Regions from separate parts of the Kosakonia radicincitans DSM 16656 genome, predicted to be linked through region 3. Evidence: predicted binding sites of a transcription regulator. Region 3 holds the regulator's gene; each other region holds the start of a gene.

Region 1 (10,459 bases), 190 kb from region 3:
TATTTCCGCAGCCACAAAACCATCAACCCAACCGGGATTATCTCTGTCGGGCCGTGGCAGGATCTGGATGAACCTCACGGGCGCGACATTCGTTTCGCCTGATCTTTCGGGCGCGTTAGCGCGCCCAAATTATTTCCCGCCGGATTTATCGCTTTGTATTTTTGCCGTCTATTCTTACTTTGATCGTTTAGAAAACAACGAATTGACCGTTGATCGAGGTTAAAAATGGACTGGTATTTTAAGGTACTGGGTAACTATGCCACCTTCCACGGACGGGCGCACCGACGCGAGTTTTGGATGTTCGCGCTGGTCAACATCATCCTTTGCGGCGTGCTGATGACGGTGGACCACATTCTTGGCTGGCACTTTGACGGCGGGTTTGGCCCATTGAGCCTGATTTACACGTTACTGGTACTGGTGCCTTCGCTGGCGGTGCAGGTTCGCCGCCTGCACGATACCGATCGCCGCGGTCGCTGGTTGTTGTTGCTCCTGCTTCCGGTGCTGGGCTGGTTAATGTTGCTGGCCTTTTACAGCCAGCGCAGTACGCCGGAGGAGAACCGTTTTGGGCCGCAGCCGAAAGCGTTTCCCTGAAAGCTTTATTTACCGGCAAACAACCTGGGGATTTCACGCAGGCACCAGGCTTTCCCTTCACCCATGCTGTCGCGACGCCACGCCATAATGATATCCACCTGGCTGGTATATTCCGGGCTCACCACCCGCAACCGGCCTTCGGCAATATCCTGTTCCACCAGCGGGTAAGGCATTGTCGCCACGCCGAGGCCGGCCAGCAACGCCTGGCGTTTATCTTCAATGGTACTGACCGTCAGACGCGGCTGTTTATCCAGCAGTTGTACTGTTAATACCGGCCGTTCGCGAGCGGTATCCGCCACCGCCACGCCACGGTATTTCACGCGAGTGACTTCCGACAGCGGTTCCGGCTCCTGATGAATCGGGTGATCCGGCGCGGCAACATACACATTCATTACCGAGTAGAGCTTGCGGGAGTTAATTTCCGAGGAGGAACGAAAGTGCATATCCGGCGCGACAACGATATCCGCACGCCCCTGCTCCAGACGCTCCCACGCCCCGGCCAGCACTTCGGTAATAATCGATAATTGCGTATTGGCTTTCGCCGCCAGCCTCTCCACCAGCGGGAAGAGTTCAACCGTCGGCACCAGCGCTTCGGTGACCAGCGTCAGATGCGTTTCCCAACCGCGCGCCAGCGCTTCGGCATCGGTCGTCAGTTTATCTGCCGCTTCCAGCAGCACGCGCCCGCGCTCCAGCAGCATACGCCCGACGTTAGTGAATTTGGTCCGGTGGCCGGAGCGGTCAAACAGCACCACATCCAGTTCTTCTTCCAGTTTTTGCATGGTGTAGCTGAGTGCGGAAGGAACGCGCCCCAACTCATCCGCCGCAGCGGCAAAGCTTCCGCGTCGATCAATCGCATCCATCACGCGCAACGCTTCCAGCGTAAGTGCCCTTTCTTTCGCCATTTATTGTTCTCATTCAGTAAATTTGAACATACCGGGCAGAATATCTGGCTAACAATGCATCGTCCATACCTTTAACATTGTTTTAAGTAAAGAGAGGTCAATAACGATGATTACTACCCGTACTGCAAAACAATGCGGACAAGCTGACTTCGGCTGGCTTCAGGCCCGCTACACTTTTTCTTTTGGACATTACTTTGACCCGAAACTGTTAGGTTATGCCTCCCTGCGTGTACTGAACCAGGAAGTCCTTGCTCCAGGTGCCTCCTTCCAGCCACGGGCCTACCCGAAAGTGGATATTCTGAACCTGATCCTTGAAGGTGAAGCGGAATACCGCGACAGCGAAGGGAACCATGTCCAGGCGAAAGCCGGTGAAGCGCTGCTTATTGCCACTCAGCCAGGCATCAGCTATAGCGAACATAACCTGAGCAAAGACAAGTCGTTAACGCGTATGCAGTTGTGGCTTGATGCCTGCCCGGAGCGCGAAAATCCGCCGGTACAGAAAATGACGATTGCCGATGCAGCGCAACAACTGCTGGCTTCGCCGGATGGCAACCAGGGCAGTTTGCAACTGCGCCAACAAGTGTGGCTGCACCATATCGAGTTGAAAAAAGGCGAAGAGCTGACAATTCAGTTACATGGCCCGCGCGCCTATCTGCAATCGATCCACGGCACGGTGCATGCGGTTACGCATTGCGAAGCGAAGGAAGCCCTGACCTGCGGCGACGGCGCTTTTATTCGTGATGAGGCTAACATAACGTTAGTTGCCGATACGCCGTTGCGCGCTTTGCTGATAGATTTACCAGTGTGACAGTTATGTTTTAGCAGGTGAGTATATGAATAGCAGCGTAACTAAAATATCTGTTGAGAGCGTCCACACACAGCCTACGCTCCATGAACCGCTTCCGGCCTTTGGGTTTGAAGAGATGCTGACCGAGCTGGAAGCCATCGTCGCCGAAGCCGAAATCCGGCAGGCGGAAGAAGACGCCGCCTAATCTCCCGCCCCGGTTTATGCCGGGGCATCTTTATACATTTCCCCAGCGATACTTCTCTACGACAATAAAGCTGTTTTCCCAAAACGGGGAAGGCAGAAGCGCAAGAGATTTAATTCGCATGCTCTGTTCAGTGGAATATCGCCATGCGCCTGGCGTAGCGGGAGTGTGGGATTGCAGGTCCGGGCGTAGGCCGGGTAAGCGGAGTGGACAGTCATTCATCTCTCGCCGCAAGGCCGCAGAAAAGCAAAAACCCGCCGAAGCGGGTTTTTACCTGAAAAACTGAAGCTGACCGGTAAGCCGCGTTCTTTACATAGAAAGCGGAGTGGACAGTCATTCATCTCTCGCCGCAGAGCCGCAGAAAAGCAAAAAAGCAAAAAAGCAAAAAAGCAAAAACCCGCCGAAGCGGGTTTTGCCTGAAAAATTGAAACTGACCGATAAGCCGGGTTCTGTCGTGGACAGTCATTCATCTAGGCCAGCAATCGCTCACTGGCTCAAGCAGCCTACCCGGGTTCAGTACGGGCCGTACCTTGTGAACCCCTATTTGGCCTTGCTCCGGGTGGAGTTTACCGTGCCGCGAACTGTTGCCAGACGCGCGGTGCGCTCTTACCGCACCCTTTCACCCTTACCTGATCCCACTTGCGTGGGCCATCGGCGGTTTGCTCTCTGTTGCACTGGTCGTAGGCTTGCGCCCCCCAGGCGTTACCTGGCACCCTGCCCTATGGAGCCCGGACTTTCCTCCCCTCTGCCCGTCTCCCCCGAAGGAGGACTGCAACAAAGCGGCGACTGTCTGGTCAGCTTCGGCGCGCAGTATAGTGGGTTTGCGCGCGCCTGTCACCCTTCCGTCAGCATTCCGACCTGCAATGTGGCCGCAATATTGCGTGACGCGCGGTAAATATTATCAAACGCGCCGCGGAACGCCTCTTCCAGCGTGGTAATGCCGGTCAACACGCTGAACACCGCATCGATACCGTACTGGTGAACCACGCCAACATCGCTGGTCAGACTGCCGGCAATCCCGATGACTGGTTTGTGGTATTTTTTAGCAACATGTGCCACGCCGACCGGCACTTTACCGTGAATGCTCTGACTGTCGATACGCCCTTCGCCGGTCACCACCAGCGTACAGTCATGAATATGCTCTTCGAGATTCAACGCCTGGGTCACAATCTCAATACCGCTGCGCAGTTCCGCGCCGAGAAAAGCCATCAGCGCCGCGCCCATACCGCCTGCCGCGCCGGAGCCTGGCACCTCTTTCACATCCACTCGCAGCGATTTTTTGATGACGTCGGCGAAGTGACCAAGGTTTCGATCCAGCTCAACGATCAGCGCTTCGGTGGCCCCTTTTTGCGGCCCAAAAATACGCGATGCGCCCTGCTCGCCGGTCAGCGGGTTAGTCACATCGCAGGCCACGCGAATCGTACAATCGCTCAGGCGCGGATCCAGCCCGGAAATATCAATCGCATTCAGGCTCATCAGGCTGCCGCCGCCGTAACCAATCTCGGTGCCGTTCGCATCGGTCAGTTTGGCGCCCAGCGCCTGTACCATGCCCGCACCGCCATCGTTGGTCGCACTGCCGCCAATGCCGATAATAATATTGTTCGCCCCATGTTCCAGCGCCTGCAAAATAAGTTCCCCGGTGCCGCGCGAAGTGGTAATCAAAGGGTTACGTAATTCCGGTGGCACCAGCGCCAGACCGCTGGCCGCCGCCATTTCAATAAAAGCGGTTTTCCCGTCGCCGGACATCCCCCACCGGGCATCAACATCATTCCCCAGCGGGCCTGTAACGTGCGCGGTATGCACAATACCTTTAGTGGCAGCAATCATGGCTTCAACTGTTCCCTCACCACCGTCGGCAACCGGAACTGACACGTAGTGAGCATCAGGAAAAATTTCCCGAAATCCTTTTTCTATCGCCTGAGCTACTTCAGTAGCGGAAAGGCTTTCTTTATAAGAGTCTGGGGCGATTACGATTTTCATAATTGTGAGCCTGATAGTGCCGCGCACTTCACTCTTCAGGCCCACTGCGGCCCGAAGATGTGGATGTACAAGAAATCCAGGGCGCAGAGCCGCGCCCTTCTTAATTAACGAGTAACTTCGATTTTCGCCAGTTTCTCGTAGTAGCAAGCAATGGCGCTGTGGTCGGCGTTGCCCAGACCATCAGCGCGCAGCGCCTGCATCATTTCCATCACTGCAGCGGTCAGCGGCAGTTGAGCGCCCACGCCATGCGACGTATCCAGCGCGTTGGAGAGATCTTTGATGTGCAGATCGATACGGAAACCCGGTTTGAAGTTGCGATCCATCACCATTGGCGCTTTCGCATCCAGCACGGTACTACCTGCCAGACCACCACGGATAGCCTGATACACCAGATCCGGATTAACGCCGGCTTTGGTTGCCAGTGTCAGCGCCTCAGACATCGCAGCGATGTTCAGCGCCACAATCACCTGGTTTGCCAGTTTGGTGACGTTGCCCGCACCGATATCACCGGTGTGCACGACAGAACCGGCCATGGATTTCAGCAGGTCGTAGTATTTGTCGAAGACAGCTTTGTCGCCGCCAACCATCACAGACAGCGTACCGTCGATCGCCTTCGGTTCGCCGCCGCTTACCGGCGCATCAAGCATTTGCACGCCTTTCGCTTTCAGCGCGTCACTGATTTCACGGCTGGCCAGCGGTGCGATGGAACTCATGTCGATCAGCACGGTACCGGCTTTAGCACCTTCAATAATGCCGCCCTCACCCAGTGCCACTTCTTTCACGTGTGGGGAGTTCGGCAGCATGGTGATGATGACATCGCACTTCTCAGCAATCGCTTTCCCGTTCGCTGCCGTTTCCGCGCCTGCAGCGATAAGTTCAGCCACCGCTTCCTGGTTACGGTCCACGACCACCAGTGAGTAACCTGCTTTAATGAGGTTTTTACTCATTGGTTTACCCATGATGCCAAGGCCAATGAAACCAACTTTCATCGTCATAATTGCGTCTCTCTTTTAAAGGGTGGTTTGGTTATTTTTTAAAGGTGTCGGCCAGTTTCTGCGTCGCCGAACGGAACACGCCCAAATCGCTGCCAACCGCAACGACGGTCGCGCCCCATTCCAGGTAGCGGCGAGCATCAGCTTCTACCGGCGCCAGAATGCCGCTCGGTTTGTTGTGTGCTTTCGCGCGGGCAAAAATGTGCTGAATGGTGCGCTGGACTTCCGGGTGCGCCGCGTTACCGATATAACCCAGCGTCGCCGCCAGATCGCTTGGGCCGACAAACACGCCATCCACGCCGTCGGTGGCAAGGATTGCATCAAGATTATCCACACCGGCCTGGCTTTCGATCTGTACCAGGATGGTGATGTTGGCGTTGGACTGACGGAAGTAATCCGGCACGGTGCCGAACATATTGGCGCGATGCGAAACCGACACGCCGCGAATGCCTTCCGGCGGATAACGGGTTGCCGCTACCGCATTTACCGCTTCTTCTTCGGTTTCCACGAACGGGATCAAGAAGTTGTAGAAGCCGATATCCAGCAGGCGCTTGATAACCACCGGCTCGTTAGTCGGTACACGCACGACCGGTGCGCTGACGCTGCCTTTCAACGCCATTAATTGCGGTACAAAAGTGAGCACGTCGTTTGGGGCGTGTTCGCCGTCCAGAAGCAGCCAGTCAAAGCCTGCCAGGCCCAGAACTTCAGTGCTGATATGACTACCCAGCGCAGACCAACAACCGATTTGAATCTGTTGGGCCGCCAGCGCGGCCTTGAATTTGTTTGGGAAGATATCGTTATTCATCTTTTGTACCTTAAATGTGTCGTTGCTTATTTCTTCAATTCCATACGTTTGATGTCGCCGACCACGAACAGATAGCAGACCATCATCATCAGCGCTGAACAGCCTACGAACACCAACGCACCGTTGAAAGAATGCAACTCTTTAACCATGTATCCGATGACCAGCGGCGTCACGATAGAAGCCACGTTACCAAATACGTTGAATACACCACCGCACAGACCGACAATCTCTTTCGGCGCGACGTCGGAGATAACCGGCCAACCCAGCGCGCCAAAACCTTTACCGAAGAAAGCGAGCGCCATCAGTGCGACCACCATCACCGTGTTATCGGTGTAGTTACACAGAATGATGCTGGAAGCCAGTAACATCCCGACCACAATCGGGAATTTACGCGCCATCGTCAGGGTTGAACCGCGCTTGATCAGATAATCAGAGAACAGCCCGCCCAGTACGCCACCGGCAAAACCACACAGCGCCGGAATGGAAGCAACAAATCCCACTTTCAGGATCGACATGCCTTTTTCCTGCACCAGGTAAATCGGGAACCATGTCAGGAAGAACCAGGTAATGGTGTTCAGGAAGTATTGCCCGAAGAACACGCCGAGCATCATGCGGTTGCACAGCAACTGCTTGATATAATCCATTTTTGGACCCGCATTTTTGCCATCGTCGGCTTTTTTGTGGTCCATATCGACAACCGCGCCATTTTTCTCAATATACTCCAGCTCTTCGCGGCTCATACGCGGGTGATCGGTCGGGTTGTGAACAAATTTCACCCAGGCGAAGGTCAGCACAAAACCGATCACGCCCATCACAGTGAAGACATGTTCCCAGCCCCAGGCAAAGGTCAGCCAGCCCAGCAACGGCGAGAACAGCGCCAGTGAGAAGTACTGCGCAGAGTTAAAAATCGCTGATGCCGTGCCGCGCTCTTTCGCCGGGAACCAGGCCGCAACGATGCGGGCATTCGCCGGGAATGACGGCGCTTCAGAGAAGCCCAGCATAAAGCGCATGAAAAACATGGAAATGCCGGCCCAGGCGATCGGGAAAACGTCGACAAAACCTTGCAGGAAAGTAAAGAGCGACCAGAAAAAGAGGCTCCATGTATACACTTTTTTAGAGCCGAAGCGGTCAAGCAGCCAGCCGCCAGGGATTTGCATCAGCAGGTAAGCCCAGCCGAAAGCCGAAAAAATGTAGCCCATCGATACAGCGTCAAGTTGCAGCTCTTTCGCCACTTCGGTCCCGGCAATGGACAATGTGGCGCGGTCTGCATAATTCACTGCGGTTACAATAAATATAATCAGCAGAATTAAATAACGGGTCGGCAACCCCCGTTTTGTTTCCACGACAGAATCTTCGATAGTCATTTTTAATTTCCTTGGGCGCCGCTAACTTTAAAATATAATTATTGAGACGTTTCTTATCTGATTTTATTTAAGCACTCGAAACTTATTATCAGATAATGGCACTTTGATTTTATTAGCCTTCAGTATAATCACCGACAAGGCACCACACACTGGTGGGTTGCTCAATTTTAACATTATCTGAAAAGATTATTTTGAGCATTTGCACATAAGCCTGGGCGCTGATGCACAGATCTTGCAATATGCAGCCCCGCCAGATGGGGAATCGAGATAATAAGTGATTTAGATCACATTTTAATATTTAAACTCCTGACATTCTTATTTCAGCAAACAAGATTTTTATTCCCGATATTAATTCCAGAATAAAGAATGATTCCGCTTTTATAGAGCAATGCATCGTATAAGTTAGCTGGAGATTACTTGACAATGTCCAACATTGAAATTAGACAGCAACCGCCAGGGGCGTTTTATATTAAGGTACACGACACGGATAATGTCGCTATCATCGTCAATGACAATGGCTTAAAGGCGGGAACCCGTTTTCCGGACGGTCTCGAGCTAATTGAGCATATTCCGCAAGGCCATAAAGTGGCGCTGGTTGATATCCCCCATCACGGCGAAATCGTGCGCTATGGTGAGATCATTGGCTACGCCATGCGCGATATCCCCCGCGGTAGCTGGATTGATGAATCCATGGTTGAGCTGCCAAAAGCACCGCCGCTGAATACACTGCCGCTGGCGACGAAAGTCCCGGAGCCACTGCCGCCGCTGGAGGGGTATACCTTTGAAGGTTACCGCAACGCGGATGGAAGCGTCGGCACCAAGAACCTGCTCGGCCTGACCACCAGCGTGCACTGCGTTGCGGGCGTGGTGGATTATGTCGTGAAGATCATTGAGCGCGATCTGCTGCCGAAATACCCGAACGTTGACGGCGTGGTCGGCCTGAATCACCTGTATGGCTGCGGCGTAGCCATTAATGCACCGGCGGCAGTCATTCCCATTCGCACCATTCATAACATTTCGCTGAACCCGAACTTCGGCGGCGAAGTCATGGTAATTGGCCTGGGCTGTGAAAAATTGCAGCCGGAACGTCTGCTGGAAGGGACCGAGGATGTGACAGCCATTCCGGTTGACAGCGCCAGTATTGTTCGTTTGCAGGATGAGCAGCATGTGGGCTTCCGCTCAATGGTTGACGATATTCTGCAGGTTGCCGAGCGCCACCTGGCGAAGCTGAACCAGCGTAAACGTGAAACCTGCCCGGCTTCTGAACTGGTAGTCGGTATGCAGTGTGGCGGCAGCGATGCATTCTCCGGCGTGACGGCGAACCCGGCGGTGGGCTATGCCTCCGACCTGATTATTCGCTGCGGTGGTACGGTGATGTTCTCCGAAGTGACCGAAGTACGTGATGCGATTCACCTGCTGACGCCGCGTGCCATCAACGAAGAAGTGGGCAAACGCCTGCTGGAAGAGATGGCCTGGTACGATAACTATCTCGATATGGGTAAAACCGACCGCAGCGCCAACCCTTCTCCGGGGAACAAAAAAGGCGGCCTGGCGAATATCGTGGAAAAAGCGCTGGGTTCGATCGCGAAATCCGGTAAGAGCGCCATCTCTGAAGTGCTCTCTCCGGGACAACGTCCGACCAAACGCGGGCTGATTTATGCCGCAACACCGGCGAGCGACTTCGTCTGCGGTACGCAGCAGGTGGCTTCCGGGATCACCGTACAAGTGTTTACCACCGGGCGTGGCACGCCGTACGGCCTGGTTGCCGTACCGGTAATCAAAATGGCGACCCGCACCGAGCTGGCAAATCGCTGGTATGACTTAATGGATATCAATGCCGGGACGATCGCAACCGGCGAAGAGACTATCGAGGATGTGGGCTGGAAGCTGTTCCACTTTATCCTTGATGTCGCCAGCGGTCGTAAGAAAACCTTCTCCGATCAGTGGGGGCTGCATAACCAGCTGGCAGTATTTAACCCGGCTCCGGTGACTTGATTTTAATAACAAAAACGTAAACCTCACTTTTAAGCATGGCTTCGGCCATGCTTTTTTTTGCCTGCTTTTCCTTTCACAAACTTCCTTTCACTTTCGAAATTTTCATTTTCCAGACACCAATCACAAAAAAACATTACGAAAGCCTATAGATTCTTTCGAAGAAAACAAACGAAAGATTTCGGAGGCTGTGTGTATATTATTTCGACGAAAACCATGCTTAACAAAGCACAACGTGAAGGTTACGCGGTGCCCGCCTTCAATATCCACAATCTCGAAACCTTACAAGTGGTAGTCGAAACTGCTGCCGAATTGCGCTCTCCGCTGATTGTTGCGGGCACACCAGGGACATTCAGTTATGCAGGCGTCGGCAATCTGGTCGCTATCGCCGGTAATCTGGCCAGCCACTTCAACCAGCCACTGGCCATTCATCTCGATCACCATGAAACATTCAGCGACATAGAAACCAAAGTTCAGGCCGGTATTCGTTCGGTGATGATTGACGGTTCCCACTTCCCCTACCACGACAATGTTGCGCTGGTGAAAGCGGTAACGGATTTATGCCATCGCTACGACGCCAGCGTGGAAGCGGAGCTGGGCCGCCTCGGCGGACAGGAAGACGATCTGATTGTCGATGCAAAAGACACCCGCTACACCAATCCGCAACAGGCTAAAGATTTCGTCGAGAAAACCGGTATTGATTCGCTCGCAGTGGCGATTGGCACCGCACACGGCCTTTATACCGCCGAGCCGAAACTCGATTTTGAACGGCTGGCGGAAATACGCCAACAGGTTGATATTCCTATGGTTTTACACGGCGCATCCGGGCTGCCCGCAGCGGATA
Region 2 (10,459 bases), 1.7 Mb from region 3:
ATTAATGGGATGGTAAAAGTAGCAATGCTTCCCGCGCTGTAATAAATACCGGTCGCTTTTCCTTTGGCGTAAGGAAAACGGGCGGCCATCAATGTCAGGCCAATTTGTACGACGCCACCTGCGGAGGAGAAACCAATAACAAACGAAAAAATCACCACCATCCCAACGCTGGGATGCAGACATACCGTCAGCAAGGCAACAAACGAGATAAAAGTGTACAGCACTAATAACGCCATGGTTCTGGCGGTTTTCCGTACCAGTGGAGCGGTAATGAAAACGCAGAGCAGCGAACCGCAGGTGTAAACGCTGAGCAGTTTGATAGACTCGGTATACGACATGCCGACAACAAACTGACCGTATTGCGCAAGCCACTGACTGATAAGGTAAAAAGTGGTCATTGAGATATAGCCATACAATGTGTAACTGGCCAGATCGATAACGGAGCAGTGGTGTTTAAGCGTGCTGTCTGCGACCGGTGGCGATTTGCGCGCGCGGTGAGGGGGAAAGGTGCAGCGGAGTAAAAACAGGCCGTTGAGGATCATAATGGCGGCGGCAACCAGAAAGGACCAGCCGAACCAGATTTCCGCCCATACCAGCAGGCTGATGATCATCGGTAATAAAAACTGCCCCGCAGAAATAAACGCTTTGATCAGCACATTCGCCGTGCCGGGGGAACGCGGAAATGCTTCCATCAGGCTGGGATAGGTTCCTGCGTCGAGGAAACTGTTGGCGATCCCGGCTAAAAAGCCAAACGCATAAGCCACAACAATGCTGTGTGTGTTGATGATGCCGAAAAAAAATGCGAGATAGCAAAGCATGCCGAGAATAATAAATGGTCGACGGCCAAATTTGTCCGACAATATTCCGGAGAAGAGCAAAACGCTTAGCCGGCCAATACCGAGTGAGGAAATAACAACAGAAACTCCTGCTGCATTGGTCTGCCACTGGAGTTCGAGCGAAGACATATTGAGGCTCATTAAAATGACCCCCATGCCGTGCACCAGGTAATTCAGATAAAGACCCAGGGCAGTCGAGAGATAGGTGTTTTTCATTTTATTTACGGCGTGAAGGTGAAATGGATCGTTGGCGGTGTCAGCAGACAAACGTCTTTAGCACAGATGTTCCAGATCATGCGCATAGAGTTCGGCGGCCACTGACTGATAAACCTTCCAGTCCAGATAATCCCCATCATGATATACCGTCCGAAACGCAGCCAAATCCACAAAAAAACGCATCGTATTATTGCCAATGCGATTGTTTATTCGTTGGATGAGAGCGTTAATATGCGATTGCCTTTTTTTTCTCAGCGCCTGCAATTTTTCAACAATATCCGCTGGGATAGCTTTTTCTCCCTTTTCCCATGCCTGCCACTCTGCTGCCGTATTATCCGGTGCAATCCAGGTTGCGCACTCTTCGATGCTCATCGCGAGAATATGGCGTAATGCCTGTAATTCATATGCGTTCATAATTTAATTGCTTCATATAAAAACGATTGTGCATAAATAACACTATTGCGCAGATTGCGGATTGAACAGAGTCACACTATTTTGTGCAATATTATTTGTTATCGGTCTGTAAAGCTCCGGCCTGAATTCTGCTGTCTGCGTGGGCAAGTCGCATTTCGAATGAAACCCGACAGTGGCGGATGTCACCGTTGTCTTGTGCGCGTGCGATCGGGGATCACTTCCGCTGTTTGTCGCTCCTGCCCAGGTTTGCCGATCGGTTTCTCAATGATGAGCACCCTTAGCGTTACGCGTTAGTCGTGTTATGTGTAGAAATAATTCCGGATGATATTTTCCCATTAATTATTTGTACAATAAATAACATGGTGTCTGAGAATATGTTTAGCGTCATGATGGGCTGAGTAGGATTATTCCCTGTTTTTCCTTAATTATCTGCGATGTCAGGTAATAAAAATGAGAAATATCGTAGGTATTCTGTTTTTACACGATGTGATTATGATTCGCGAACCATTGCAACCATTTGTTTTTAATTGTTATTTTAAATTTATGGTTTCTGTAAATTCAGGGGTTATTGGTATTGATGTTGGTTATTTTAATAAGAAGAAAAAAGTCCGACATATAAATATCGGACAAGTCAAACAGGAGCGACAGTAAAAAATAAAGAAAGGAAGGTGGATAACAAACGAGTCAGGATAATTACACAGTTTTTGTAATAAGAAAACTAATTTTTTAGCCTTAAATAAAACTAAAGCACTTTGTTTTTTTATTCTGTTTATTTTTACGAACTTCTTTGCACCAAAACAGGGCGAGCTGACGTGTGACAGTAAAATATATAAATAAAGCTGATATATCTTTAAAATTCATTTTCTGGGGATATGATGTGAAAGTAGTCACATTCGTATTGAAAGAAGCTTTTCCTTTTCACCCTTAACAGCGCGGAAAACGACATTATGGAAGATAAAGCGAAACGAAGTCTGGGGGGAAAGCTGGCGTTATGGGTTTTCTGGATTTTTTGTGTCTGGTTTATCTGGAGCCTGTTGAACGATATCTGGTTGCCTGGACCGCCTTCGGGCAACGCGAATGGCGCAAGGGGCGCAGCCAGCGCGGATGGGTTCAACAGCTTCAGCAGCGTACTGGTGCTTGGCGTGGTGGGAGCGATACTCGGCGCGATTGCCTGGTATACTCGCCCACGCGATCCTGATGCCTGAAGATGTTATGGTAATGACTTTTCATCGACAGGACGCACAATGAATTTATCTGACTGGCAACACCGTTTCGATAAATGGGTGACGCAACACTTTAATCATGCTGATGCAGCCCATGATGTGTCGCACTTTCGCCGGGTGTGGAAAACCGCGCAGACGCTGATGCTGGGGCAGCAGGTTGATGGGCTGGTGGTGCTGGCTGCCTGCTATTTCCATGACATTGTCAGCTTTGCGAAAAACCACCCGCAACGCCATCAATCCTCGGTACTGGCGGCGCAAAAAACCGCTGAAATTCTGGCCAATGACTTCCCTGATTTTCCCGCAGGCTCGGTGCCAGCCGTGCGTCATGCCATTGAAGCGCACAGCTTTAGCGCAGGTATCGCACCGCTCACGCTGGAAGCCAAAATCGTTCAGGACGCGGACAGGCTGGAATCGCTTGGCGCGATTGGTCTGGCCCGCGTGTTTGCTGTCTCCGGTTCGATGGGCGCGGCGCTCTTTGACGGCAACGATCCCTTTGCCGCAGAGCGGGAACTGGACGACAAAGCCTACGCCCTCGATCATTTTCGCTGTAAGTTACTGAAGCTGCCTGCCACCATGCAGACAGCAAAAGGGCGGGAGCTGGCTGCGCATAACGCCGATTTTCTGGTGCATTACATGGCGAAACTGAGCGCGGAACTCCAGGGCGATCATCAACGGATTGATGATGAGGTGCTACGGCGCTTTCGTACCTCAGCAACTTAAGGGAGAAAAGAGATGGCGGATGTTCATGACAAAGCGACGCGCAGTAAGAATATGCGGGCAATCGCTACGCGCGATACGGCCATCGAAAAACGGCTGGCCGCCTGCCTGCAATCGCTGGATCTGGCGTTTCGCGTACAGGATGCCGCGTTACCAGGTCGCCCTGATTTTGTGCTGGATGAGTATCGCTGTGTGATCTTCACTCACGGGTGTTACTGGCATCGCCATAACTGCTATCTGTTTAAGATTCCGGCCACGCGTACGGATTTTTGGCTGGAAAAAATCGGCAAAAATGTGGCGCGTGATGCGCGCGACTGCGCATTGCTGCTTGAACAGGGCTGGCGGGTGCTGGTGGTGTGGGAGTGCGCATTGCGCGGCAAGCTTAAACTGAGCGATGGGGCGCTGAGCGAGCGGCTGGAAGAGTGGATCTGCGAGGGGCAACAAACCGCGCAGATCGACACTCAGGGGATTCATGCGATGGCGATTACTTCTCCACGCAAGGCGTAACAGCCGGGCGCGGCGGGAAGAGATATTTGCCCAGCGTCACCAGTACCACAGCCAGGATAATGATCCCCAGCGCCAGCCATTCAACGGAAGAGAGATGTTCGCCGCCAAAGCCCGTGCCCAGCAGTACCGCCACCACCGGGTTCACATAGGCGTAGCTGGTTGCTAATGCCGGTGACACGTTGCGGATCAGATACATATAGGCACTAATAGCGATGATAGAGCCAAACAGCGCCAGATAGCCGACGGCGAAAAAGCCGGACAGCGGCGGTATGGCGCTAAGGTGTTCGCCGCTCAGAGCTGAGGCGGCCAGCAACACGATCCCGGCGGCCAGCATTTCAATCGCGCCCGCCATCATCCCACCCGGGAGTTCAATCCGCGAACCGTACACCGAACCAAACGCCCAGCTTAGCGAGCCGATGAGGATCATGACTGCGCCCCATGGATTACCGCTCAGGTTTCCGCCGCTATTCAGCAAAATGATCCCCGCCAGGCCAATAGCAATTCCAGCCCACTCAAGCTTTCGCGTCGCGATACCAAAAAAATGGCTAAAGCACAGCGTAAACAGTGGTACGGTCGCCACGACGACCGCAGCGATGCCGGAAGGGACATTCTGATGTTCCGCCACCGTGACAAAGCCGTTACCGACAGCGAGCAGCAATACGCCAATCAGCGCCGCATTGAGCATTGGGCGCAGCGGCGGCAGTTTATGGCCGCTCAGCAACAGAATGGTTATCAGCACGATACCCGCAGATAAAAAGCGGATGCCAGCCATCATGAAGGGCGGCCAGCTTTCGACGCCGACGCGGATAACAAAATAGGTAGAACCCCAGATGATGTAGAGCGCAAACAACGCTCCAATAAGCGGTAAAACTTGCCTGAAACGCATAAACCACCACAACAAAAGATACGAGGCTTATAGTAAACGTCAAAACTATACGTCTTGCGAGTGGTTAATTCGGCAGAAGCTGTTAAATTTTTGTTGACACTATGGGGTGATTCTCGCCATAGATTTTTTACTGCATACTGCACTTTATTTAGTGATAACTCTGAAAAGGAAGAAATTTTGGCAGGAAGTAGTTTATTAACATTGCTTGACGACATTGCCACCTTGCTGGATGACATTTCCGTGATGGGCAAACTGGCGGCGAAGAAAACTGCCGGTGTGCTGGGAGACGATCTTTCGTTAAATGCGCAGCAAGTAACCGGCGTTCGCGCCAACCGTGAACTGCCGGTAGTGTGGGGTGTGGCGCGCGGATCGCTGCTCAACAAGGTCATTCTTGTGCCTCTGGCTTTGCTGATCAGCGCGTTTATCCCGTGGGCTATTACACCGCTGTTGATGGTCGGCGGCGCGTTTTTGTGCTTCGAGGGTGTGGAAAAAGTGCTGCACACCCTGGCTGCACGTAAGCATAAAGAGACCCCTGAAGCCCGGCAGCATCGGCTGGAGGCGCTGGCCGCACAGGATCCGCAGCAGTTCGAAAAAGACAAAATCAAAGGCGCTGTCCGTACCGATTTTATTTTATCGGCAGAGATTGTTGCCATCACGCTCGGTATCGTGGCCGACTCGCCATTGCTCAACCAGGTGCTGGTTTTATCGGGCATTGCGTTGTTGGTGACCATCGGTGTTTATGGCCTGGTGGGGATTATCGTCAAGCTCGATGACATGGGTTACTGGCTGGCAGAACGGAAAGGCGCGCTGGCGCAGGGGATGGGCAAAGGGCTGCTTGTTCTGGCTCCCTGGCTGATGAAGACCTTAAGCGTGGTCGGCACGCTGGCGATGTTCCTCGTTGGCGGCGGTATTGTGGTGCATGGCATAACGCCGCTGCACCATGCGATCGCGAATTTCGCGGCCGGTCAGCACGCGTTGCTGCAGACCCTGATACCGGTTATCGCTAATTTGCTGTTGGGATTCGCCATTGGCGCGGTGGTCATGGCCGTCGTTAAAGGGGTTACGCATCTGCGTGGTGCGGCGAAGTAAAATCTCGCCGTAGTGATTATGCAAAACCCGCAAACTTCGTCTAATGTGAAAAAGTTTCGCCCTGATACAGGAGGCAGTGATGGTCTTTTTGGTCAGCGATGAAGTAATACCAAAAGAGGGTGGTCCGCGCATGATCGTTACCGGCTACTCCAGCGGTATGGTGGAGTGCCGATGGTATGACGGTTACGGGGTCAAACGGGAAGCCTTTCGTGAAGATGAACTGATGCCTGGCGACAGACAAAGGGCACACGAGCAGGTGTAACCCAGTAGAAACGCCCGGCTATTGCTGGGCGTTTTTATTGTTCTCCATTCGACGCCAGTGCTAAAGATCGACTGCGGCTATACAGACTGAATTCCAGGGAGCTCGTGTGCGGCAGAACAGCGTCGTGAAACAACCGAGGTCGTTTATTACTCTGAAGCGTTATTTTCTCCCGGCACGGGTGGTTAACCTTTGCTTTCTGATTGTCATGGTGTGCTCCACGATTTTGACCTGGCGAGAAGTGATCGTCCTGCAAGGAGCTTACGTCGCCAGCCAGCGCAGCGAGCTGGAAAATGTCAGTAACGCGCTGGACATGCAAATGCAGAGTGGTGTGGATCGGCTGCTTTTTTTTCGCAACGGCATGCAGGCCGCGCTACAAACGCCGCTCGGTTTTAAAGTACTGAATAATGTACAGCAGGAGTTCGGACTCCGGCGCACACAGTCGCAGTGGCAAATCGGCCTTGATAATACGCGCACGCTGCCCATTTATGGCGTATCCGATTATTTTGTTAATCAAAGCGATCTCCTCAACCGTGATGATGAACGCTTACCTGCGGAACTGACCGCGGCGATGGAGCTCGGCTATCTGTTCCGTCTCTCCGCTAATGCTTCCATGTTGCCGCGCCAGGCGTATTACGTTTCTCGCGCCGGTTTCTATATCTCGACAAACCCGGTGGAGAGTGAAGAAAAGATCGTTCCGACCTATTATCGCCTGCTGATGCGCCCTTGGTTTCGGGGACAGCAACAGCAGGAAAATCGGGCCCGTGGCGTTCGTTGGTATACCGATCAGGCGCGCCAGGGCAGCGTAACACGCGGGTTCGTCGCTGCCAGCGTGCCGCTGGACTATCAGCAATATTGGTATGGCGTGCTGGTGCTGAGCTTTCCTATTAGCGATATCAATCGTTTATTGGTCGAAGCGCGTGAAGAGCAGGAAGGGGGGCAATATCTGCTTTATGACAGCAGCTTTAATCTGTTGACTAGCACGCTGACGGAGCAGGGGGCTGTATTTAGTGTGAATGAACGCAATCAACTGTTGGCGGATATGGAACGCGATACCCTCGGTGGGATCCATCTCGGTACACGCTATGTTAGCTGGCAAAAGCTGAAACAGTTTGGTGGCGTACTGGTGCGTATTCACACGTTGCGGGAGGGGATAACCGGCGATTTTGGGCGTATCAGTATCGCACTGTCGCTGTTGTGGTTGCTCTTTACCGGCATGCTGCTGTTCTCGTGGGGGATTATCCGCAGGATGGTGAATAATATGTACAGCATGCAGAACACGTTGCAGTGGCAGGCGTGGTTCGATCCGCTAACGCGTCTGTATAACCGCGGCTCATTTTTTGAACGGGCAAAAACGTTATCCGAACAGGCGCGCGTGAGTAATCTGCCCTTTGCCGTTATCCAGTTGGATCTCGATCACTTTAAAAGTGTTAATGACCGTTTCGGTCATCAGGCTGGCGATCTGGTGCTCTCTCATGCTGCCGGAATAATCAGCAATACTATCGGCGGGCAGGATGTCGCCGGGCGCGTCGGCGGGGAAGAGTTCTGTATTCTGCTGCCGGGCAGCACGCTGGAGCAGGCTGCCCGGGTTGCCGAGCGTATTCGCGCGCGAATCAAGGGGAAAGAGATTCTGGTACAGAAAGACACCACGCTGCGCATTACGGTGTCGCTGGGTGTCAGCGATGCCTCTGAGAACGGCGATTACGATTTCGAATCCCTGCAATCTGTTGCTGATAGCCGCCTGTACCGCGCGAAAAACAACGGACGCAATCAGGTTTGCTCTACGGACGGTGCGCCAAAGAAATGATCCATCCCTTCGCGCCAGCCTCCCGCGCCTTCCTGCATTGTGTGATAAACCCGCTCGGGTGAATCCTGACGCAATTGTACGCCCTGGCGATTGAGGCCTTTCACCACGATAGCGTAATCGACGCTATCAAGCAGCGGCGCATCGTTAGGGCCATCGCCGAGGCCAAGCGTTAACATGCGCTGGCCCCGGTAGTGATGATACTGGCGCGTGAGCCAGTTAACGGCCTGATCTTTTCCACTGCGTTCATCCAGAACGTGCCAGAAGCGCGCGCCCTGCACAAAGCGCAGACCGAGTTGCTGAAGGGTTTGATCGAAGGCGGACATCGCCTCGTCGCTGTCACGCCAGATCAGCGTTTCTGACGCCTCCTGGAGACGCGCAAGATTTGCCTGCGCCAGAGGTAAACCGGTCACGTCTGCCAGCACATGCTCATCCAGTTCGCCAAACGTAGTGAATTTCCAGCCATGCTGCTGGCGCAGCCGGGCCAGTACGCTGGCAATATCAGCATGGGGCGAACCGTTGATAATACGTGGGTAATCCTCATGATCCTGCCACTGCGCATCAAGCTGAATGACGGCGCCGTTTTCGGCAATAAACGGCAGTCCCTGCAGTTGCAGCAATTTCTGAATGGCCATCATCTCTGCGGCTGTTTTACTGCTGCATAAAATGACCGGGATTGACTGCGCGCGAAGGCGGGTAAGCCATTCTGCTGCGGCTTGCCACTCGCCGGTATGGTTATCAAGCAGCGTGCCATCGACATCGGTAAATACCAGTAAGGGATCGTCCAGACTCGGCATTTTCGGCTCCTTATCATTCGGAAAAGGGCAGGCGGCGGAAGTATTGTATCCAACAGAATACAGTTGTATTTCTAATTATTCGCCTGATCAATAATTCTTGTCATCGTCCGTTTTTGTCGATAAAGTTGCGCTACATCAGATTCCCTGGTGTACGAATTTTAAGTGCTTCTTGCGAAAGCAAGCTTTATCCCGGCCGTTTTACGGCCGGGATGTTTCTTCAGCGATTCGCTTCCGTAATGCTGAAATCATGGACATCCAGTTCAAATGCCTCCGCCAGTTCCCGCCAGGTATGATATTCGCGACCATCAACGCTGACGCGCTGGCCCTCTTCATCTTCGACCCGATGAACTTCGCTTTCGCTAATTTCATTAATGGCCGCCAGTAGCGCATCCACGTCAATATCGACGTCGCGCTTGACGGTATTGCTGTACTCTTTTGCCGTTTTCATGCTGTCACCTCGTTGCAATGCCGTTCTTAAGTATAGACGGTAGAAAAAATCGCCAGCTAAACGGCGGGACGCTGCCAGCTCCGGCGTTTTGTTCTACACTGGCGTAAATGCGACAGGAGGGTAAATATGAAGGTTAACGATCGGGTTACAGTCAAAACGGACGGGGGTCCACGCCGTCCGGGTGTGGTATTGGCTGTTGAAGCATTCAATGAGGGTACGATGTACCTGGTATCACTTGAAGATTACCCGCTCGGTATTTGGTTCTTTAACGAAAAGGACCACCCTGATGGGATTTTTGTCGAGCGAGTAGAATAATATTTCGCCCTCCTGCCAGGGAGGGTGAAAAAAAATACTACTTTCTAACGCATATTAACAAATATACCTGTCGTGACATTGTCGGTAAGACGTACGACATGGTAAATAACTTGTTTATTATGTGTTTTTATTTTTCTTTTTATATTGCCTTTATGTGATGATACCGTCTTGGCTTTGATATTCATTTGATCCGATATTTGGATCGTATCTTGCCCGGACATCCACATTTTCAACATGCTGGACTCTGTACGGCTCAATGAAAGCGTGGGTAAATTAATGGTTCCGACGCTTTTTTTCTCCTTACTCAGATAATCTCCCAGAATATTGTCCAGCGACTCAGGCTTGATTGATTTAGAACTAATCAATAAATTTTTACGGACCAAAAGATATTCATCGAAATGAATATTGGCTATCGCCATAAACACGATAAACAGTGTTCGGGGATGTTGATTAATGACTTGCTTAATGTGTTGACTGCTGCTTGGGTCATGGATAAAGCAGTCTTCATTAATAAACACCACGGATGGCTGAAGTGTGGCGCAAGCTGATTCGAGTTCATCAACTGTTTGTACATCGTTGATTTCTCGTTTTTTTACCCCCCGGCTCGTCAGATACCCTGTTAATCCCAACCGGGTATAACTGCATAAATCCATAATAATCGTTGACATGGCATACCCTCACTCAATGCGTAACGATAATTCACCACCCGCCAGAAGCTTCCGAAGCCATACAGGAAAAACTTAATATTACTGAAGTGCAGGATGAAGACTTCAGGCGAATCCACTATCCCGTAAAGTTACGTATAATTTGCCAGGAATCATCTCAAAGTAAAGTAAATGTTGTGTTCTGTGAGACGGCTAAAAACAAATAAGCCGCGCCAGATATATGTTGGAAGATGTTTTGCAAATTTCACTTTAGGATTATCCTTACAAAGACAATACCAAAGCT
Region 3 (10,459 bases):
GCAGCAGGTTGCCGAAATCGCTGGTGTCGCCCACCAGCACCGCGCCGAGCAGGGTTTTGTTATCCGGGCTGACGATCAGACGTTTGTAGACCTCTTTGCTTTCGTCGAGATAAACATAGCTGCGCGCGCCTGGCGTACGGCCATGCGCATCGCCGATACCGCCCACATCGACACCGAGCAACTTCAGTTTGGCGCTGAGATCCGCGCCTTCAAAGGCGTTTTGCGTACCCAGAATATGATCTACAGCGACCTGCGCCATTTTATAACCCGGCGCGACCAGGCCATACACGCGGTTATTCCAGTTGGCGCATTCACCGATGGCGTAGATGTTCGGATCGGAGGTCTGGCAGTTATCGTTGATCACGATACCGCCACGTTGCGCCACTTCCAGGCCGCACTGAGTCGCCAGCTTGTCGCGCGGGCGAATACCGGTTGAGAAGACGATAAAGTCCACTTCCAGCTCGCTGCCGTCGGCAAAGCGCATGGTTTTGCGCGCTTCTCTGCCTTCCTGCACGATCTCTTTGGTGTTTTTGCTGGTGTGAACGCGTACGCCCATGCTTTCAATTTTACGCTTCAGCTGTTCGCCGCCCATCTGATCGAGCTGCTCGGCCATCAGCATCGGGGCGAATTCGATCACATGCGTTTCGACGCCGAGGTTTTTCAGCGCGCCAGCAGCTTCCAGGCCCAGCAGACCGCCGCCGACCACGGCACCACGACGGCTACGACGCGCGCAGGCTTCAATAGCGTTTAAATCTTCAATGGTGCGGTAGACGAAGCAGTCCTGCGTTTCGGAACCTTTGATCGGTGGGATCCACGGATAGGAGCCGGTCGCCATGATCAGCTTGTCGTAATAGACCGTGCGCCCGGCGCTGGAGTGAATCACTTTTTCCTGCCGATTGATAGTGATGGCGCGTTCGCCTACCAGCACTTTCACACCGTGTTTTTCGTAAAAGCCTTCGCGAACCAGCGACAACTCTTCGGCGGTATGATGAGAAAAATAGGAAGAGAGATGGACGCGGTCGTAGGCTTTACGCGGCTCTTCACAAAAGACAGTAATATCGAACTGAGCGGCGTCGGTTTTATCGAGGAGATCCTCAATAAAACGGTGGCCGACCATGCCGTTACCGATAATAGCGAGTTTGACTTTGCTCATTTTTGCCTCGATTTCTTTTCTATTACCTCCTACCTTAACGATTCAGCCCCCCCACTTATTGATGTGCATCAAATACATCTTCGCCTACCACTTAATGAGTAGCTTATTGATTTTTATTAGTTTTTATAAGTTGTGGATATCAATGGTTTTTATGGTTTGCGTTAAATGTGTGCAAAAAAAAGCGGGTTTTTGCTCGCGTCTCTGATACAAGATATCTGATGAAAACACGGAGGCATGCTATGTCGGCAACACCGCTTTGGTTGGTTCAGAATGTGCATTTACCCGATCGCGAAGGGCTGTGGCAAATCGCCATCGAACAAGGGCGCTTTGGCGAAATTACGCCGATGGGCGCAACGCACAGCGATAGCCTCGAAGTACTGAATGCCCGCGGCGGCCTGGCGCTGCCACCTTTTATCGAACCGCATATCCACCTTGATACTACGCAAACCGCCGGTGAGCCGAACTGGAACCAGTCCGGTACGCTGTTTGAGGGGATTGAACGCTGGGCGGAACGCAAGGCGTTGCTTAGCCATGAGGATGTGAAAGCACGCGCCTGGCAGACGCTGAAGTGGCAAATGGCTAATGGCGTGCAGCATGTGCGCACCCATGTTGATGTCTCCGATCCCTCCCTGACTGCGCTGAAAGCGATGCTGGAAGTGAAAGCGGAGGTCGCGCCGTGGATCGATTTGCAGATTGTTGCGTTTCCACAGGAAGGCATTCTCTCTTACCCCAATGGTGCGGAGTTGCTGGAAGAGGCGTTACGTCTGGGCGCCGATGTTGTCGGCGCGATCCCGCATTTTGAGTTTACCCGCGAGTACGGCGTGGAATCGCTGCACATTGCCTTTGAACTGGCGCAAAAATATGACCGCCCGCTGGATATTCACTGTGATGAAATCGATGACGAACAGTCGCGTTTTGTTGAGACGGTGGCTGCACTGGCGCTGAAAATGGGGATTGGCCCGCGTGTGACGGCCAGTCATACCACCGCCATGCACTCTTATAACGGTGCTTACACCTCGCGACTGTTCCGCCTGCTGAAGCTTTCCGGCATTAACTTCGTCGCCAATCCACTGGTCAATATTCATTTGCAAGGGCGTTTTGATGATTATCCGAAACGTCGGGGCATCACGCGCGTGAAAGAGCTGCTGGCGGCGGACATCAATGTCTGCTTTGGTCATGATGATGTGTTTGATCCCTGGTATCCGCTTGGTACGGGCAATATGTTGCAGGTGCTGCATATGGGGCTGCATGTCTGCCAGCTGATGGGCTATCAGCAAATTGATCAAGGGCTGCGTTTAATCACCCATAACAGCGCCAGAACTTTCGGTCTGACACAGTACGGTATCGTCCCCGGCAACCCGGCCAATATGATTATTTTGCCGGTGGAAAGCGGGTTTGATGCTGTGCGTTGCCAGGTGCCTGTGAGATGGTCTATTCGCCAGGGGCGAGTGATTGCCAGTACGCAGCCTGCGCAAAGTTGGGTGAAGATGGACAGCGGCGGTGAAGAGGTGCTGTTCAGCCGTTATCACGCACGATAACCTGCGGCGTCAGGCCGTATTCTTGCGGTTGTGAGCGGCCTGACGTTACATATGTTTCCAAATACGTAAAATTAAGTAAAAGGCTGGCCTGCTGGCTGACTGCTCTTTAGAATCAAGCCACTCGCTTTCTTTACTGCACTTCGTTAAGGAAACCCTATGGTTAAATCGACTCTGGCGGCTGTTGTGGCTGTGTTTGCCCTTTCTGCTCTTTCCCCTGTTGCGCTGGCGGCAAAAGGCGACCCCCATGTTCTGCTCACCACCTCCGCAGGTAATATCGAACTGGAGCTGAACAACCAGAAAGCCCCTGTGTCGGTGAAAAACTTCCTTGATTACGTTAACAACGGTTTCTACAACAACACGACGTTTCATCGTGTGATCCCGGGGTTCATGGTGCAGGGCGGTGGTTTCAACGAGCAGATGCAGCAGAAACAGCCTAACCCGCCGATCAAAAACGAAGCTGACAACGGTCTGCGTAACACGCGCGGTACTATTGCAATGGCGCGCACTGCGGATAAAGACAGCGCGACCAGCCAGTTCTTCATCAACGTTGCGGATAACGCTTTCCTCGACCACGGCCAACGTGATTTCGGCTATGCGGTATTCGGTAAAGTTGTGAAAGGGATGGATGTGGCGGATAAAATTTCTCAGGTGCCCACGCACGATGTTGGCCCGTACCAGAATGTCCCGTCAAAACCGGTTGTTATCCTTTCCGCAAAAGTGCTGCCGTAACACTCCCTTCGCACGGGTTTTTCGCCCGTGCTTAGTTCGCTTCCCTGCGTAACGTTAAATTGCTGCTTATAATTTGGGCAACTACATGTGCAAACAGGGAGGCGCTATGCCGAAAAAACTCACCGACAGGCAAAAATCCCGTCTCTGGGAGCAGCAGCGCAATGTTAACTTTCAGGCCAGCCGACGACTGGAAGGCGTTGACAGCGCGCTGGTGACGCTCACCGCCGAAGAAGCCAACATCCGACTTGCAGAACTCCGGAGGCACTATGAGCGATAAATTTGGCGATGGCCGCGATCCTTACCTCTATCCAGGCCTGAATGTGATGCGCAACTTACTGGGTATCCACCAGGCGCAGCGCCTTGAACAAGCTGCTTATGAGCTGACGGCATTACGTGCAGCGACGCTTGGACTGGGGCCGCTGGCGCGCGGGCTTCCGCATCTTTGCGCTATTCATCATCACCTTTATCAGGATGTGTTCGACTGGGCCGGGAAGTTTCGGGAAGTAGACATCTACGAGGGCGATACGCGTTTTTGCCATTTCGAATACATCGAAAAAGAGGGCAACGCGCTGATGCAGCAACTGGAAGAAGAAGAGTGGTTGTGCGGCCTGTCTGCGGATGCGTTTATCGAACGACTTGCGCACTACTACTGTGAGATCAATGTGCTGCATCCATTCCGCCTCGGCAATGGCATCGCACAGCGCATCTTTTTTGAACAGCTTGCGCTGCACGCCGGCTATATTCTGGACTGGCGCGGTATCGCTCCTGAACGCTGGAGCGCGGCGAACCAGGCCGGAGCGATGGGTGATTTAGATCCACTGTGCGCTATCTTCCGTAAAGTGGTAAGCGAAGCTGTCGAAAGCGAGTAAACTAGCGCGGTTTATTTTACCGAGGCCGCTATGATCCTGCTTATCGACAATTACGACTCCTTCACCTGGAACCTGTATCAATACTTTTGCGAACTGGGCGCAAGGGTGGAGGTGAGGCGTAACGATGAGCTTTCGCTTGAGGATATTGCCGCGCTGGCACCGCAAAAAATCGTTATCTCGCCAGGCCCTTGTACGCCCGATGAGGCCGGTATTTCACTGGAAGTCATTCGCCATTATGCAGGCAAACTTCCTGTGCTGGGCGTCTGTCTTGGTCATCAGGCGATTGCCCAGGCCTTTGGCGCGACGATCGTCCGTGCGGCAAAAGTGATGCACGGCAAAACATCGCCCATTACCCATAACAATAGCGGCGTGTTTACCGGGCTTAATAATCCGTTAACCGTCACCCGTTACCATTCTTTGGTGATTGATCCACCTACGCTACCCGCCTGCTTTGAAGTCACTGCGCGCACGGAAAGCGGGGAAATAATGGGGATTCGCCATCGGCAGTGGGATCTGGAAGGCGTACAGTTTCACCCGGAAAGTATTCTTAGCGAGCAGGGCCACCAGTTACTGGAAAACTTCCTCAAACGGTGATTTCTGGTTGCCATGCAGTGATTTTTTATGCATATTTCGTGATTATATTTTCATAATCAATGCAACAAAAAATTGGATGGGCAAGACATGGCAACTCAGCAAGACGCGGTAACGCGTGCAAACTTCGATGAAGTGATTCTGCCAATTTACGCACCGGCCGAGTTTATCCCGGTGAAGGGAAAAGGCAGTCGTGTGTGGGATCAGCAGGGTAAAGAGTATGTTGATTTTGCAGGTGGAATTGCGGTAACTGCTTTAGGACACTGCCATCCCGCGCTGGTAGAAACGTTGAAAACGCAGGGTGAAACGCTGTGGCATATCAGCAATGTATTCACCAACGAACCGGCTCTGCGTCTGGCGCGTAAACTGATTGACGCGACTTTTGCCGAGCGCGTGGTGTTTATGAACTCCGGCACGGAAGCGAACGAAACCGCCTTTAAGCTGGCGCGTTTTTATGCATCCACTCGCCATAGTCCGTATAAAACCAAAATTATTGCCTTCCACAATGCTTTCCACGGTCGTTCGCTGTTTACCGTCACGGTTGGTGGTCAACCGAAATATTCCGACGGTTTTGGCCCGAAACCAGCCGATATCATTCATGTGCCGTTCAACGATCTGCACGCGGTGAAAGCTGTCATGGATGATCATACCTGCGCGGTGGTGGTCGAGCCGATCCAGGGGGAAGGCGGTGTTACGGCAGCAACGCCGGAGTTTTTGCAAGGGCTGCGCGAACTGTGCGATCAGCACAAAGCACTGCTGGTATTTGATGAAGTGCAATGCGGCATGGGCCGTAGCGGCGATCTGTTTGCTTATATGCACTATGGCGTGACGCCGGACATTCTGACCAGTGCGAAAGCGCTGGGGGGCGGTTTCCCGATCAGCGCAATGTTGACGACCAATGAGATCGCCAGCGTGTTCCACGCCGGTTCGCACGGTTCCACCTATGGCGGCAACCCGCTGGCCTGCGCGGTAGCGGGAACGGCTTTTGACATTATCAACACGCCAGAAGTGCTCAACGGTGTGAATGCTAAACGCCAGCTTTTCGTTAAGCATTTGCAGCAGATCGGCGAAAAATATCAACTCTTCAGCGAAGTTCGCGGCATGGGGTTGTTGATTGGCGCTGAATTGACTGCGCCGTTCAAAGGCCGCGCGCGTGATTTTCTCTATGCTGCCGCAGATGCGGGCGTAATGGTGCTGAACGCCGGTCCGGACGTAATGCGCTTTGCGCCGTCGCTGGTTATTGACGAGCAGGATATTGATGAAGGGATGCGCCGCTTTGCCAGCGCGGTAGAGAAAGTGGTTAATGGTTAAGGCGTCGGCTTAGCCAGATGCCATGATGCGGGCGCTGACGCCATGCCACTGACGAAATGGTGTGCATGGTGTTCAGATGCCCGATAACCCGTTGTAAATGCTGTTCAAGCGTGCTCATTGGCCCGTGGGTCAACGTTTCCGGCGCTTCAAGAATATTCACATCACCGGACTCTCCCGGTCCGTCATACTCCAGCCGCTGCTGACAACGTTGCAGCGCAATTTCGCAGGACTGTAAATAGCGCTGCGCCAGCTCCGGCGTCAGCATCGTATGCTCACGCGCCAGCGTGGTCATCGCATTGATATGTTCGACAATAAATTGACTGTGCGTCACCCACAACTTCATATCTTCCAGATAACGGGTGTTAAAGCCCGGTTCCTGCATTGCCTGATTGAGCGAGTTAAAAAGTGCATTATGTGCCTGGTTGACGCGCATACGCTGCCAGGCGAGCGGCGTGGGCTGCGGGTCATCGCTGAGGATCAGGCGAATCGCCTGCTGGTCTGTTTCCAGCGCGTCGTGGGCATTCTGGCGCAGCAAACCGCTTTGCCATTGCGGCCACAGCCAGACCATACCGCCAAAGGCGATCAGGCAGCCAATTAAGGTATCGATTAGCCGCGCGACAATAAATTCTTCGCCGTTTAAGGTCAACAGTTGCAATGAGTACACCGCGGTAATGGTAAAGCCGACCATCGCCCAGCCGTAGTTTTTGCGGATAATCAGATAGCTGACCAGCGTAATCAATAACATGGCCGTCAGCGTAAAGCCGAGCGGAACATGAAAGTGCAACGTGATCCCGGCGATCACCAGCCCGGCAATGGTTCCTGCCGCCCGGTGGACAATGCGTACGCGTGTCGCGCCATAACCATTTTGCGTAACAAACATAATTGTCATCATGATCCAGTAGGGCTTCGGCAGATGCAGGGCGCTGCCCATCAGGCCGGCAATACTGAGCATCACACTGATGCGCGCCGCATTACGCAGCGCGGCGGATTTCAGGGACAAATAGCTTTTCAGCGCCGGGAGAAATGGTAATCGACGCTGCTTCTCTGCCATCAAATCGCGGATGTACAGAGGACGCTGCGTACGTAGTACGCGGGCGATGCGGCTAAAGTGCCAGGCGCAGAACTGGCCTACCGGATTATCCGGGTGCTGGCGGGCGATTTTTTCCAGCGCGCCAATTTGCTTCTCCATCGTGAAACGCGTCGGATACCGATGGTAGAGAATATCGTCCGCCAGCACGCGTAAACGGGCGGCAACGGTCTGCGCATTCCAGCGGATCACCTGCTCGGCATGGGTTTGTTCAACCAGTTTTTGTACTTCTTCCGGCTGGTGCAGGCTAACGGAAATATGCTCTTGCAAATCCAGCGCGACCTGGAAAACGCGCAGCAGGCGTTTGTAGTCGTTATGCTGATTGGCCGCCAGCATATGCAATTGTTGATAGCACTGGCTTATCATATCCACCGCTTTTTGCTGGCGTGCAAGCAGCGGCGGCAGGGCTTTTTCCGGATCGGCGTGCTGCGTCAGCAGGCTGTATTTGGCCTCGCAATAATCAGCCAGTTGCCGGTAGAGCAGGCTTAACGATTCGCGCAGCGGTTGTTCCCGCCACATCCAGAACCAGAACCAGTTAAACAGCCCGTACCACAGCGTGCCCAGCGCGTAGATCAGCAGTGGTTCCCACACCGGCATATTCCCGGCGAGGCTGAGCGTGAAGATGGCGGCAATCAGCGAGGCGGGCAGTAAGCGCGCGTGCAATGCGCTGATCTCGGCCGTGACGCCCAGTAGCAGGGTCAGCATGGTAAAGATCAGCGGCAGCGGAAGATCTTCCGCCAACAGCAATTGCACAGCCAGGCTGCTACCCGCAAACAGACTGCCGCCAATAATCAGGCGCTTAAAGAAACGCTTATGCGGCGTGTCGAGACCGGCAATATTGCAGCAAGCGGGAACGAGTGAGAAAAGCAGACCCTGTTGCAGATGGCCGACGAGCAGGCCAATCGCCACAGGCAGACATAACACCAGCGTTTGTCGCAGTGCGTAGTTGATTTCGGGGTGATAAATCAGCCTGCGCCACATGAGGAGAGAAAAACGGCGCGCCGGGTAAACGATGCGCCGTTTTACGGATTAACGTGTTCCGTATACCACGATGGTTTTACCGTGGGCGGAGATCAGGTTCTGATCTTCCAGCATTTTCAGGATGCGGCCGACAGTCTCACGGGAGCAGCCAACGATTTGGCCAATCTCCTGGCGAGTGATTTTAATCTGCATGCCGTCCGGGTGAGTCATTGCGTCCGGCTGTTTTGCCAGATTCAGCAGCGTCTGCGCGATACGGCCCGTTACGTCCAGGAACGCCAGGTTGCCGACTTTCTCCGAGGTCACCTGAAGGCGACGCGCCATCTGTGCGGAGAGGCGCATCAGAATATCCGGGTTCACCTGGATAAGCTGACGGAATTTTTTGTAGGAAATCTCGGCGACTTCACAAGCGGTCTTGGCGCGTACCCAGGCACTGCGCTCCTGACCTTCTTCGAACAAGCCCAGTTCACCGATAAAATCACCCTGATTAAGGTAAGAGAGAATCATCTCTTTACCTTCCTCATCCTTGATTAGCACTGCCACTGAGCCTTTAACGATGTAGTACAGCGTTTCCGCTTTTTCACCCTGGTGAATCAGCGTGCTCTTCGACGGGTACTTATGAATGTGGCAATGAGACAAGAACCATTCGAGAGTCGGGTCTGTTTGCGGTTTGCCAAGCACCATGCGCGGTTATCCTCTGTTATAAGCTGGCTCCGAAAGCGGGGATGTAGTTTCAGCCTGCTTCCGGGGTTGCAATCAAAGCTTCTCATGTCCTGAGAAGTAGGCCGTCAGCGTTATCTGCGGCCTCTAATCTACGATGTCATGCATACATGCGTAACATCCATTTATCTCTGTAGCATCCAGATTGTTTTAGCATAGGTTTTCACGCCTGTCTCCTGGTGTCTCGCTTCAGCATGACGCAGGTCGCCTTCCGTTGCGAGTTTTGTTATGTACGCGTAATCTGTGGAGAAAATTACTACTCCGGAGTGAATAAAATGCAGGCACGAGTGAAATGGGTTGAAGGGTTAACCTTCCTGGGTGAGTCCGCATCTGGCCACCAAATTCTGATGGACGGTAATTCCGGGGATAAAGCGCCAAGTCCGATGGAGATGGTGCTGATGGCTGCGGGCGGTTGCAGCGCAATTGACGTCGTTTCCATCCTGCAGAAAGGACGCCACGACGTGACCGACTGCGAAGTGAAGCTGACTTCCGAGCGCCGTGAAGAAGCGCCGCGTCTGTTTACGCACATCAATCTGCACTTTATCGTCACCGGTAAGGCGCTGAAAGACGCGGCGGTTTCCCGCGCGGTGGATCTGTCGGCAGAAAAATATTGCTCCGTAGCGTTGATGCTGGAGAAGGCCGTGAAGATCACCCACTCCTACGAGGTTATCGAAGCCTGATGCCCTGGCCCGGCGATCGGTTTGCCGGGCTACTTAATCTTTTTCCCTTCCATCAGCCGTTGCACCAGCGGCGTCATAATCAATTCCATCGCCAGCCCCATCTTGCCGCCCGGTACCACCAGCGTATCCATATGGGAAATAAACGAACCTTGCAGCATCGCCAACAGCCACGGGTAATCAATGCCCTGCAAATTCTGGAAGTGAATGACCACAAAGCTTTCATCGAGTGACGGAATGCCTTTTGCGGCAAAAGGGTTAGAAGTATCGACTGTCGGCACACGCTGGAAGTTGATGTGCGTACGGGAAAACTGCGGGGTGATAAAGTTGATGTAATCTTCCATCGAGCGAACCACCGAATCCATCACTGCTTCACGGGAGTGTCCGCGTTCGCTGGTGTCGCGAATCAGTTTCTGGATCCACTCCAGGTTGACGATCGGCACCACGCCAACCAGCAAATCAACGTGCCGCGCCACGTCATTTTGCGGTGTTACTACGCCGCCGTGCAGCCCTTCGTAAAACAGCACGTCGGTGGGTTCCGGCAGCGGTTGCCAGGGCGTAAACGTGCCCGGAACCTGATTCCACGGCACCGCTTCATCGTAGGTATGCAGATATTTACGCGTTTGCCCGGTTCCGCTCTGGCCATATTCGCTAAAGGTTTGTTCGAGCAGGCCAAAGTCATTGGCATCCGGGCCAAAGTAACTGATATGCCGCCCAAGATCGCGGGCTTTGCGGATCGCCATATCCATTTCCGGACGGGTATAGCGATGGAAGCTGTCACCTTCCACTTCTGCGGCATGCATATC

The links. Region 3 encodes CRP, which controls carbon source genes, mostly activating them, when cyclic AMP is high. Its sites were predicted from a motif close to ATGTGANNNNNNTCACAT; they were not measured.
Region 1: garD (galactarate dehydratase) is a predicted target of CRP. The motif match lies at 7,896-7,913, and genes of this name have one in related genera.
Region 2: drpB (cell division protein DrpB) is a predicted target of CRP. The motif match lies at 2,342-2,359, and genes of this name have one in related genera.

The regions. Positions count from the first base shown of each region.
Region 1 covers NZ_CP018016.1:585,320-595,778, reverse strand. The annotation lists gene Y71_RS02960 (glutathione S-transferase family protein) at 1-102, shown strand, start outside; gene Y71_RS02955 (DUF805 domain-containing protein) at 226-591, shown strand; gene Y71_RS02950 (LysR family transcriptional regulator) at 597-1,493, opposite strand; gene Y71_RS02945 (pirin family protein) at 1,600-2,301, shown strand; gene Y71_RS30320 (protein YhaL) at 2,327-2,485, shown strand; RNA gene rnpB (RNase P RNA component class A) at 2,905-3,284, opposite strand; gene garK (glycerate 2-kinase) at 3,317-4,462, opposite strand; gene garR (2-hydroxy-3-oxopropionate reductase) at 4,567-5,457, opposite strand; gene garL (2-dehydro-3-deoxyglucarate aldolase) at 5,489-6,259, opposite strand; gene Y71_RS02920 (MFS transporter) at 6,286-7,623, opposite strand; gene garD (galactarate dehydratase) at 8,047-9,618, shown strand; gene Y71_RS02910 (tagatose bisphosphate family class II aldolase) at 9,808-10,459, shown strand, end outside.
Region 2 covers NZ_CP018016.1:2,088,215-2,098,673, forward strand. The annotation lists gene Y71_RS10190 (MFS transporter) at 1-1,052, opposite strand, end outside; gene Y71_RS10195 (YdiL family protein) at 1,110-1,466, opposite strand; gene Y71_RS10200 (hypothetical protein) at 1,917-2,117, shown strand; gene drpB (cell division protein DrpB) at 2,414-2,671, shown strand; gene Y71_RS10210 (phosphohydrolase) at 2,711-3,409, shown strand; gene Y71_RS10215 (very short patch repair endonuclease) at 3,422-3,913, shown strand; gene yedA (drug/metabolite exporter YedA) at 3,891-4,799, opposite strand; gene Y71_RS10225 (DUF808 domain-containing protein) at 4,977-5,888, shown strand; gene Y71_RS10230 (YodC family protein) at 5,968-6,150, shown strand; gene dgcQ (cellulose biosynthesis regulator diguanylate cyclase DgcQ) at 6,257-7,954, shown strand; gene Y71_RS10240 (mannosyl-3-phosphoglycerate phosphatase-related protein) at 7,918-8,748, opposite strand; gene yodD (YodD family peroxide/acid resistance protein) at 8,966-9,196, opposite strand; gene dsrB (protein DsrB) at 9,323-9,511, shown strand; gene rcsA (transcriptional regulator RcsA) at 9,556-10,179, opposite strand; gene fliR (flagellar biosynthetic protein FliR) at 10,458-10,459, opposite strand, start outside.
Region 3 covers NZ_CP018016.1:398,454-408,912, forward strand. The annotation lists gene nirB (nitrite reductase large subunit NirB) at 1-1,153, opposite strand, end outside; gene Y71_RS01835 (cytosine deaminase) at 1,393-2,691, shown strand; gene ppiA (peptidylprolyl isomerase A) at 2,848-3,420, shown strand; gene Y71_RS01845 (YhfG family protein) at 3,527-3,697, shown strand; gene Y71_RS01850 (putative adenosine monophosphate-protein transferase Fic) at 3,687-4,289, shown strand; gene pabA (aminodeoxychorismate synthase component 2) at 4,320-4,883, shown strand; gene argD (bifunctional acetylornithine/succinyldiaminopimelate transaminase) at 4,971-6,191, shown strand; gene Y71_RS01865 (YccS/YhfK family putative transporter) at 6,181-8,259, opposite strand; gene crp (cAMP-activated global transcriptional regulator CRP) at 8,308-8,940, opposite strand; gene Y71_RS01880 (OsmC family protein) at 9,252-9,656, shown strand; gene Y71_RS01885 (phosphoribulokinase) at 9,686-10,459, opposite strand, start outside.